Regions from separate parts of the Promicromonospora sp. Populi genome, predicted to be linked through region 2. Evidence: riboswitches for the same ligand, from Rfam matches in the RefSeq annotation. Region 2 holds a riboswitch; each other region holds the start of a gene.
The links. A riboswitch is a leader RNA that binds a small molecule or an ion and turns the genes downstream of it on or off. The one in region 2 is predicted to bind cyclic di-AMP.
Positions count from the first base shown of each region.

Region 1 (3,267 bases), 1.3 Mb from region 2:
GCACCTGACGCGCCCGGGGCACCCGAAGCACTCAGGCCCCCCGAGGCGCCCGGGTCCACAGCGGTGACGGTCGCCGAGGTGACGATCGTCGCGCCCGCGGCCACCGCGGCGTCGCGCAGGGCGCCCGAGACGGCGCCCATGCCGCCCACCGGCACGTCCCAGTCGCCGGTCCCGTTGCCGATCACGTGGTAGAGGAAGCAGCGGTTCTGCCGCAGGGACGGCTCGTCGACGTCGGCGAACGTGCCGATCAGGCCGTCGGTGGCGGCCACGCCGCGTACGACGTCGTCGGCGAAAGTGCGCCGCAGCACCGCGCCGAGGGGCTCCTCGAAGAGGGCGCGCCAGGCGGCCTCCCCCACGCCATCGACCACGAGGTCCCGCACGGCCGCACGCGGGAGCAGCGGCTCGGTGAGCGTCGGCGCGAGGCGGCGGGCGACCTCGGCGGTCATCGTGTAGAAGCGCCCCCAGGCCTCGAAATCGGCGTCGGATCCGCTCCCCGAGCCGGTACCTGAGCCAGTGCCTGAGCCCGAGCCAGTGCCAGTGCCGGCCAGGCGCCGGAACGAGGCGCGCGTGGCGGCGGCGTCCTGGGTGTCGACGAGGAGGCCGCCGTCGGCCACGGGGGTGTAGGAGGAGTAGCGGCGACGCACGAGGCGGATCGGCAGCCCGAGCTCGTCGATCACCTGCCGCGGCAGGAGCGAGACGAGGTAGGAGTAGCGCGACAGCCGCGCGTCCACGCCGGCGAACGGGCGGGCCGAGACGGCGGCGCCGCCGACGTGGTCGGCACGCTCCAGGACGAGGACGGATCGGCCGCCTTGGGCCGCGTACGCCGCTGCGGTGAGGCCGTTGTGACCGCCGCCCACGATGACGACGTCGTACCGGGAGCGAGTGGAATCGGGCATGTCCGCCATGGTGGCACGGGCACTCAGCGGGGGCACTCATTGCCAGGAACGTGCCTGCCCAGGACGCTATGTGACCTAATCGTGACATTTGAGAGAAAGGTGGGTACGGTCATGACACCTCGCCAGCAACGGCGGGGTCCTGGTCCGGACGCCGAGCCCTGTCACCGGATCTGAGCAGCTAGAACGTGACAGGGGCGGGGGAACCAAGTAAGCGGGCACGCGAGTGTCCTCGGGGTGAAGCCTCCTTTGGAGGCCGGGTGAACTGAACTCCCCATCCGAACCCGACAGCTCACTTCGTAGGCGTCCGAGGAGATCACTGGTGACCGTACTCACCGACCGCACCCACAACCGGGCGGACGACCAGACCGCCCGCCCGAACAACCGGGGGCGGCACCGCGCCGAAGGCCCCGCACTCACCCCCTTCACCGCACTCACCCAGACCGCCGCCGAGAATGCCGCCCGTACCGGCGCCATCGCGGTCGTCACGTCCGGCATGCTGGCCTCGGTCTTCACCCAGACCGCTTCCTCCGCGCCCGCCGAGACGCACACCCAGGCCGCACTGGCCAACGCCACACCGGTCAGCAACACGGTCGACACCGCGCCCCGCGCCGGCCTCGCCGAGAACCTCGTGACCAAGGTCAAGGTCACACAGGACGCCGACTTCTGGGCCGAGCGTGGAAGCGTCACCGTGACGCCGTACGCCGAGACCGAGGCCGGCATCGCCGAAGCCAAGGCGAAGGCAGAGGCCGAGGCTCGCGCCAAGGCCGAGGCGGAAGCCGAGGCACGGGCCGAAGCCGAGGCGGCAGCCGCCGCTGAGGCCGCGGCCGAGGCCTCAGCGGAAGCCGAGGCCGCCGCGGTCTCCAGCAGCGCGGAGTCCTCCGACCTGGGCCAGCAGGCAGTCAACCTGGCTCTCGAGTACGTGGGCGTGCCCTACGTGTGGGGCGGCTCGTCCCCCAGCGTGGGCTTCGACTGCTCCGGTCTGGTCAGCTACGTCTACGGGCAGCTCGGGATCAGCATCCCGCACAGCTCCGCGCAGATCTCGACCATCGGCTACCAGGTCTCCGCCGCGAACGCCCAGCCGGGCGACATCGTCTGGACGCCGGGCCACGTCGCCCTCTACGCGGGCGACGGCAAGGTCGTCGAGGCGCAGCAGGCGGGCACCCCCGTGCAGTACGGCACCATGTGGCAGGACAACCCGGTGTTCATCCGGGTGACGGGCTGACCTGACCCACCCGGTACTGCGAAGCAGAGCGTCTGTCCTGCCCTTCCCCAAGAACAGGCCGGACGCTCTGCTTCGCCGCTCGACCCTGGTCCGGTAACGTCCCCGGCGTGAAGATCCTCGTACCGGACGTGCCGTTCGACCTCGACTTCCCGGCCCTGCTGCCCGACGGCGGAGCCTCCTTCGCGCCCGGCGGCACCGACACGGTGGTCGCTTATCGCATGAACGAGCCGGTGCCCGACGAGCACCTCGACGCCGAGCTGCTGGTCACCTGGGCCAGCCCGCCGAAGATCGTCGCCGACGCCGCCCGCCGCCTGACCGGGCTCCGCTGGGTGCAGACCCTCTCCGCGGGGCCTGACGTCGCGCTGCGCGCCGGGTTCGGTCCCGACGTCGTCATCTCCTCCGGCCAGTCCCTGCACGACGACACCGTCACCGAGCACGCCTTGGCCCTGATCCTGGCCTCGGTGCGCCGGATCGACGTCTCCCTCGCCGCGCAGCGGGAGCACCGCTGGGCCAAGGAGATCTCGTTCGCGCAGGGCGACCCCGTCACCGGCCGCGAGTACACGCTCGACGGCGCCCGCGTGACCATCTGGGGCTTCGGGTCCATCGCCCTGCGTCTGGCCCCGCTGCTGACGGCGCTCGGCGCGCAGGTCACCGGCGTCGCCTCCCGGGCGGGCGAACGCTCCGGGTACCGGGTGGTGGGCGCCGACGAGCTGGACGCGCAGCTGGCCGAGACCGACCTGCTCGTCTCGTTGCTGCCCGGCCTGCCCAGCACGCGGCACATCCTCGACGCCCGCCTGCTGAGCCTGCTGCCGCCGACCGCCCGCTTCGTCAACGTCGGGCGGGGAGCGACCGTCGACGAGGAGGCGCTCGTGGCCGCGCTGCGGTCCGGCGCTCTTGCCGGCGCGGCGCTCGACGTCATGGAGACCGAGCCGCTGCCCGCGGACTCGCCGCTGTGGGACGTCCCGAACCTGATCCTCACGCCCCACGTGGCGGGCGGACGCCCCCGCGGCGCGGCCCGCTTCCTGGCCGCCCAGCTGACGTCCTGGCACAAGGGCGAGGAGCTACGCAACGTAGTCAAGCGCTGACAGGCTTGGTTGTGGGCAGTTAACCCCTGGGGCCCCTGGGGCGGGGTTGGCAGACCGGGCAGGT
Region 1 covers NZ_CP163528.1:2,396,756-2,400,022, forward strand. Annotated here, with positions in the region: gene AB1046_RS10960 (phytoene desaturase family protein) at 1-905, opposite strand, end outside; cyclic di-AMP (ydaO/yuaA leader) riboswitch at 1,046-1,209, shown strand; gene AB1046_RS10965 (C40 family peptidase) at 1,216-2,118, shown strand; gene AB1046_RS10970 (NAD(P)-dependent oxidoreductase) at 2,226-3,203, shown strand; gene mutM (bifunctional DNA-formamidopyrimidine glycosylase/DNA-(apurinic or apyrimidinic site) lyase) at 3,223-3,267, opposite strand, start outside.
Region 1: linked by a shared signal. The riboswitch ahead of AB1046_RS10965 (C40 family peptidase) and the one ahead of AB1046_RS16880 (C40 family peptidase) in region 2 are both predicted to bind cyclic di-AMP.

Region 2 (3,267 bases):
GCCCAGGCCTCGGCGAGCTCGCCCTCGGCCTCCGCCTCGCGGGAGAGCCGGAGCGCCGCAATCGCCGCCCCGAGCAACAGGGCGACCACCCAGGCGCCGAGCTGGTGCCCCTCGGACACGACGGCCGCCGGGGCGATCTCGTCCCAGGCGATACGGGCCGCGGTCAGCGCGTCGTCAACGAATGGCGAACCCGGCCGGATGCCCTCCTGCACGGCTACGAGCGCCGGACCGGCCGCCTGCAGCACCCAGACGATGCCCGCCGTGGGCAGCCAGCCCAGCAGCTCGATGGGCTTGCTGTCCACGGCGAGGCCGAACGCGATGCCGAGCGCGACCGCGAGGATCCACCACGTGCCGACCGGAGCCACCGCATGGCCGGGGACGAGGCCCCACAACCAGCTGTCGAGGAGCACCACCGGGAGGGCGAGCGCGGGGCCGCGCAGGGCGGCAGGCCCGAGGCCCGTCAGCAGGCCGGCGCCCAGCCCGACGATCCCCGCCGCACCGGTGGCGACGAGCATCCCGAGCGGTACCGAATCGTCGGGCACGCCCCCGCGGACAACAAGCCACCAGGAGCCACCGACCGCGGCAGTCAAGCCGAGCAGGGTCCCCGCGATCGCCGCAGCCGCCCCGGCGCCGGCCGAGGCGGGCAGGCGCGAGGTGGCGCCGGCGAGGACGCCGCCGAACAGGGCCATCGTGACCAGGCCGACCATGGCGCCGTCGGCGGTGAGCGGGACCGGTAGGAAGCCGGCGACCCCCGCAATCGCGCCCTCCGCAAAGCCCGTGAACTCGTACGACAGCTGCATCAGCCAGGGCAGAAATCCGCAGATCCACCACGCGACAGCGCTTATGGGAAGCACCCACCAGGCGGAGATGCGGTACTCACTATCGGCCATGCCGCCGGACGATAGCGGAAGTGTGATGTCGGTCATAACCCCTGAAGCCCGGAAGGACGCAAATCTCCACCTTCGTTGGGTCAGACCGTAATGCGTAATCTGATCGTGACTTTTTCCGGGAACGTGTGTACTTTGACTTCTGCCCCACCACATCGGTGGAGCCGCGAGCCGGACGCCGAATCCTGTCACCGGTTCACGACCAGACGTTCGAGACAGGAGCGGGGGACCCACTTCCGGGCGACAGCAGGATCGTCGTCCTCGGGGTGAAGCCGGACGGTACCCCCCAGTAGCCGTGCGGCCGGGTGTTGTACTCCTACCCGAACCCGACAGCTGACCTCGCAGGCGGTACAGGAGACATTTAGGTGACGAACTCCCTCCGCGGACGGCATCGTGACAGCCGTCCGGCCATGACACCGCTGACTATCCTCGCTCGTACCGCCACCGAGAACGCCGGCAACGTTGCCCGCCGCGGCGCCCTCGCTGCAGCCGCAGGCGGCGTCCTGATCTCGACCATCGCGACGACGGCCCACGCGGCCCCTGCGATGGACCTCAAGACCGACGTCAAGACGGCCAAGCTCAACACGGCTGACCTCCAATCGCTCACCGCGGTGGCCAAGCAGGCCGTCGTCAACTCCCGCACCGTGACAGTCCCGATCAACGCGAAGATGCCGATCGAGATGGAAGTTCTGGGTACCTCCTCGGGCTCGGGTGCCGCGGGCGAGGGTGAGGGCGAGGAGAGCACCGCTCCCGCCGTCGTCTCGGTCGACGCACCGGACCCGGTCCCCGTCGGCCAGCAGGCTGTCAACATCGCCTTGAACTACCTCGGCATCACGTACGTGTGGGGCGGCGCGTCGCCGTCCGCAGGCTTCGACTGCTCGGGCCTGGTCCAGTACGTGTACTCGCAGCTGGGCTACTCGCTCCCGCACTCGTCCGGTGCGCTGCTCGGCGTCGGCTACCAGGTCACCTACCCGGAGCCCGGCGACATCGTCTGGACCCCCGGCCACGTGGCCATCTACGCGGGCGACGGCATGATCATCGAAGCGTGGGCCGCCGGCATGCCGGTGCGCTACACCGAGATGTGGCAGAACAGCCCGACGTTCGTCCGCGTCACCTGAGTCGCGCGCAGCAGTAGTTCCGCATCGCGAGGCGCCGCCTCCGCATCGGGTTTGTGCCCGACGCCGGAGGCGGCGCCTCTCGCGTACCCGCCTCGATGGCGGCTACTGAGGCCAGTCGCAGGTGTCCGCGATGAAGGCGAACAGGTCGGCGCGCGCGGCGTCGGGCATCGGCACGTAGATCACGTGCTGCGGCTCGCCGTCGACGCTCGCGTAGACGGGCACGAACGTGCCGCGCTTGTCCTCGCCCACGGCGTGAGCGTCGCAACGGGCGGGCACGACGGGAAGGATGATCCGGCCGGAGTCCTGCCCGGCCAGGTCTTCGCCGACCCAGCCGGAGGCGCCGCCGCTCGGGTCGGGGTTCTCCATGAGCGTGGTCCCGCCCAGCCGGTCGATCGTGACCTCCGGGCCACCCGCCACCGGCTCGACCCGCAGGCTGACCAGCGCGGTCAGCTCGCCGTCGCGCGCCTCGACGGGGACGTCGGCATCAACCTCGAGGCGTGCGCCCGCCGCCACGGCGGCCTGGGCGCAGTCCACCGCATGGTTGCGAGCGAGGTGCCCGCCGGAATCACCGGCGTCGACGACGACGTCGCTCACCGGGCCCAGCTCGTCGTGCTCGCCCAGGGCCAGCGTGATCGTGGCGGACGGCGCGGCGTCCGGCACCGGCTCGTCCGGTCCCGCCGGGAAGCCGGCACACTCCGCCTCGCCCAGCCCCAGGTAGACGTCGCGGGTAGTGCCAGGACGCAGGACGGCTGTCCGCCCTTCCCTGGTGGGGTGCGACGGCCCGAAGCCGTCGGCGTCCAGGGCCCCGGAGACGAGCGTCATCGTCTCGTCGGAGCTGTTGGTCACCTCGAGAACGATCTCCCGGTCGGCATACTGCGTACGCCCCTGCCCCACCTCGACGCTGAGGTGGGCGGCGACGTCGTCGGGCACCGGACCGAGGGTGGACTGCGGCGTCGCACCACCGTCCGTACATGCGACAGCGGCCGCGCCGACCACCATCGTCAGAGCGACGACGGCGGCGGCGCGGCCGCGGGATGCCGCGATCAAGCGGTCTTACGCCGGCCGAAGATCGCCTGGACGATCAGGATCACGATGATCGCGCCGATCACCGCGAACAGCCAGCTCGACCAGGACCAGAACTCGTCGAAGCTGATGTTGAAGATGAGTCCACCCAGCCAGCCGCCCAGCATGGCGCCGAGCACACCGAGGAGCAGCGTGACCCAGAATCCGCCCGGCTGCTTGCCCGGGATGACGATGCGTGC
Region 2 covers NZ_CP163528.1:3,727,566-3,730,832, reverse strand. Annotated here, with positions in the region: gene AB1046_RS16885 (hypothetical protein) at 1-890, opposite strand, end outside; cyclic di-AMP (ydaO/yuaA leader) riboswitch at 1,054-1,250, shown strand; gene AB1046_RS16880 (C40 family peptidase) at 1,298-2,005, shown strand; gene AB1046_RS16875 (hypothetical protein) at 2,108-3,052, opposite strand; gene AB1046_RS16870 (GlsB/YeaQ/YmgE family stress response membrane protein) at 3,049-3,267, opposite strand, start outside.

Region 3 (3,267 bases), 1.5 Mb from region 2:
GCCGCGGCTTCGGCGGCGACATCATCGAGCCCGGCGGAGCCGAGTACGAGTCGGCCAGTCGCTCGGTGCTGACTACGGGTAGCCCGGCGTATGTCCTGCGGCCCAAGACGGTCGAGGACGTGCGGGCGGCTGTCGGATTCGCCGGCGGCTCGGGGCTCGCCCTGTCAGTGCGCGGCGGCGGCCACAGCTTTCCGGGCTTCGGCACCAATCACGGCGGCGTCGTGATCGACCTGAGCGAGCTCGCGGACATCGAGGTCGTCGACGACGAACGTCACCTCGTGCGGATCGGCGGCGGCGCCACCTGGGGCCAGGTCGCGACGGCACTGGCCGCGCACGGCCTGGCGATCTCCTCGGGCGACACCCGGAGCGTCGGCGTCGGCGGGCTGACGCTGAGCGGCGGAATCGGCTGGAAGGTACGGAAGTACGGCCTGGCCCTGGACAACTTGGTCGCCGCTGAGGTGGTCATCGCCGACGGCGAGGTCGTGACCGCGAGCGCCGAGCAGAACCCGGACCTGTTCTGGGCGATCCGCGGTGGCGGCGGCAACTTCGGTGTCGTGACCGCCTTCGAGTTCGCGGCGCACCCGACGACCGACGTCTTCTTCGGCAAGGTCACCTTCCCGGCGGCGGAGGCCGGTGCCGTGCTCCAGGGCTGGGCGGACTACCTCCGTACCGCCCCGGAGGAGCTCACGTCCATCGCGAGCCTCGCCAACCCGTTCGCCGGCGGCCCCGAGGCTCCGGTCGAGATCCACGTCGCCTTCGACGGCGACGACGCAGAGCTCGCGGACCGGGCGCTGGACCCGATCCGCCGGCTCGGGACGGTCCTGGACGACGACGTCGCGCTGACGCCGTACGCGGACATCCTCGAAGAGGGCGCGACGCCGCCGCCCGGCATCCAGCTTGTCGCCCGGAACGGGTTCGTCGAGCGGGAGTCGGTGCCCGAGACCCTGCGGATCCTCGCCGAGGTCGGGACGTCGCCGGGGTCGCCGCTGATCGCCGTCCGCGGGGTGGGTGGTGCGGTGTCCAAGGTCCCGGACGATGCGACCGCCTATCCGCACCGCAGAGCGGAGCTGATGGTCGTGACCCTCACCGGTGGTCCGCAGCCGGTCGTCGAGGCGGCTCGTCCGGGCCTGGACGCGATCTGGGGGCGGCTCGCCCCCCAGCTCAGCGGCGCCTACGCGAACTTCCTCTCGACGGCCACCGAGGATGACGTCGCAGCGGTCTACCCCGCCAAGACGTACCACCGGCTGGCGGGGATCAAGCGTCGGTACGACCCCGAGAACCTGTTCGCGGGCAACCACAACGTGCTGCCGGAGTAGGTCTCACCCGACAATTCGGTCTCCGGTGCGCGGGCACCGCCCTGACCAGGGCGGGGACCCGCGCACTGTGACCTATCCCATGTCCGATTTGCCGTCAATAGGTACGCCAGCAGGCCGGATAGGCGTAATCCGATTGTGACTATCGGACGGTCGGGGGTTACGTTCGATCCCGCTCACGGCAATTCCGTGAGCTCTCGAGGCGGACGCCGAGCCCTGTCACCGCCGCGAGATCTGCAACAGCCAGACGACAGGGACGGGGGAACCACCGTTTGCGGGCACCATCGGGTGCCCTTGGGGTGAAGCCGCACAACGAGCAGTACCGCGGCCGGGTCAGTCTCCGATCCGAATCCGACAGCTCACCTCGTAGGCGCCGGGAGAGACAGAACGTGACTACACGCACGCCTGGGCGCCATCGTGCTGCCCGCAGAGCTATCACCCCCCTGACCCCCATCTCTCGCGCTGCCAGCCGTGGTCTGTCCAGCGCAGCCCGCCGTGGCGCGCTCGTCGCGGCCGGTTCGGGCCTTGTCGTCTCGCTGCTCGGCGTCCCCGCGACCGCCGCGCCGGCTGAGGACCCCAGCACGAACACCGCAGAGCTCAAGGCCGTCAAGGACGCCGTGCAGGCGGCCGCCCGGGAGGCGAACACCACGGTGCCCGCCGAGCTGACCACCGCGAAGGTCGACACCGCGCCTGCCGTGAAGGTGGCCGCCGACAGCGAGTTCGAGCTGGAGACCGGCACCATCAAGGTGACGCCGGCGCCCGAGCCGGAGCCGGAGCCGGAGCCTGAGCCCGTCGTGGCTGAGGAAGCCGTGGCTGAGGAAGCCGCCGCCGTGGCCCCGGCCGCGTCCAACTCGGCGATCGTCGACATCGCCATGCAGTACCTCGGCGTCCCGTACGTCTGGGGCGGCTCCACCCCTGCCGGGTTCGACTGCTCCGGCTTCACGTCCTACGTCTACGCCCAGGTCGGCGTCAGCCTGCCGCACTCCTCCTCGGCGCAGCGCGACGTCGGCACCCAGGTCTCCGCGGCCGAGGCCCAGCCGGGCGACCTGATCTGGAGCCCCGGCCACGTCGCCATCTACGCGGGCGACGGCATGCAGATCGAGGCTCCGGTCCCCGGCGAGACCGTGCGTTACTCGTCGATCTGGCAGTCCAGCCCGGTCTTCCTCCGCGTCGGCTGAGCCGGAACGGAACCGCACACCCCGAAGGGCCCGCACCACACGGTGCGGGCCCTTCGGCGTCCCGACCCGAGCTGACCTGGGTTCAACAGTGGTCTGCGCAACACCTCTCGCCGTCGGGCCTGCGCCAGTGGCAGGATCTCCACCATGAGCGCCCCCGGTAGCGTCGAGACCAACGCCCTGAACACCATCGACGAGACGGAACGGCGCGGGTCGCCGCGCAACCTCTTCTGGCCCTGGTTCGGGGCCAACGTGTCGGTGCTCGGGCTGGGCTACGGCTCCTACCTGCTCGGGTTCGGCGTGTCGTTCTGGCAGGCAACCGTGATCGGCGTGGTCGGCATAGTGGTGTCGTTCCTGTTCTGCGGGTTCATCTCGCTGGCCGGCAAGCGCGGGTCGGCACCGACCATGGTGCTGTCGCGGGCCGCGTTCGGCGTGCGGGGCAACAAGCTGCCCGCCTTGCTGTCCTGGATCCTCACCGTGGGCTGGGAGACGGTGCTGGTGGCGCTGGCCACGCTCGCGACGTCGACAGTGCTTAGCACGCTGGGCTGGGGCGGCGGCACGATCACGCAGGTCGTGGCCCTCGTCGTCGTGGCGGGCATCGTGGTGGTCGCCGGCATCTTCGGGTTCGACCTGGTGATGCGGCTGCAGGTGGTCATCACGGTGCTGACGGCCGTGCTCACCGTGGTCTACATCTTCCTGGTCGCCGGCCACGTCGACTGGGCGGCGGTCTCCGCGCTCCCGGCCGGGGGCGGGCCGCAGGTGATCGGCGGGCTCGTGTT
Region 3 covers NZ_CP163528.1:34,543-37,809, reverse strand. Annotated here, with positions in the region: gene AB1046_RS00205 (FAD-binding oxidoreductase) at 1-1,316, shown strand, start outside; cyclic di-AMP (ydaO/yuaA leader) riboswitch at 1,511-1,700, shown strand; gene AB1046_RS00200 (C40 family peptidase) at 1,703-2,491, shown strand; gene AB1046_RS00195 (cytosine permease) at 2,636-3,267, shown strand, end outside.
Region 3: linked by a shared signal. The riboswitch ahead of AB1046_RS00200 (C40 family peptidase) and the one ahead of AB1046_RS16880 (C40 family peptidase) in region 2 are both predicted to bind cyclic di-AMP.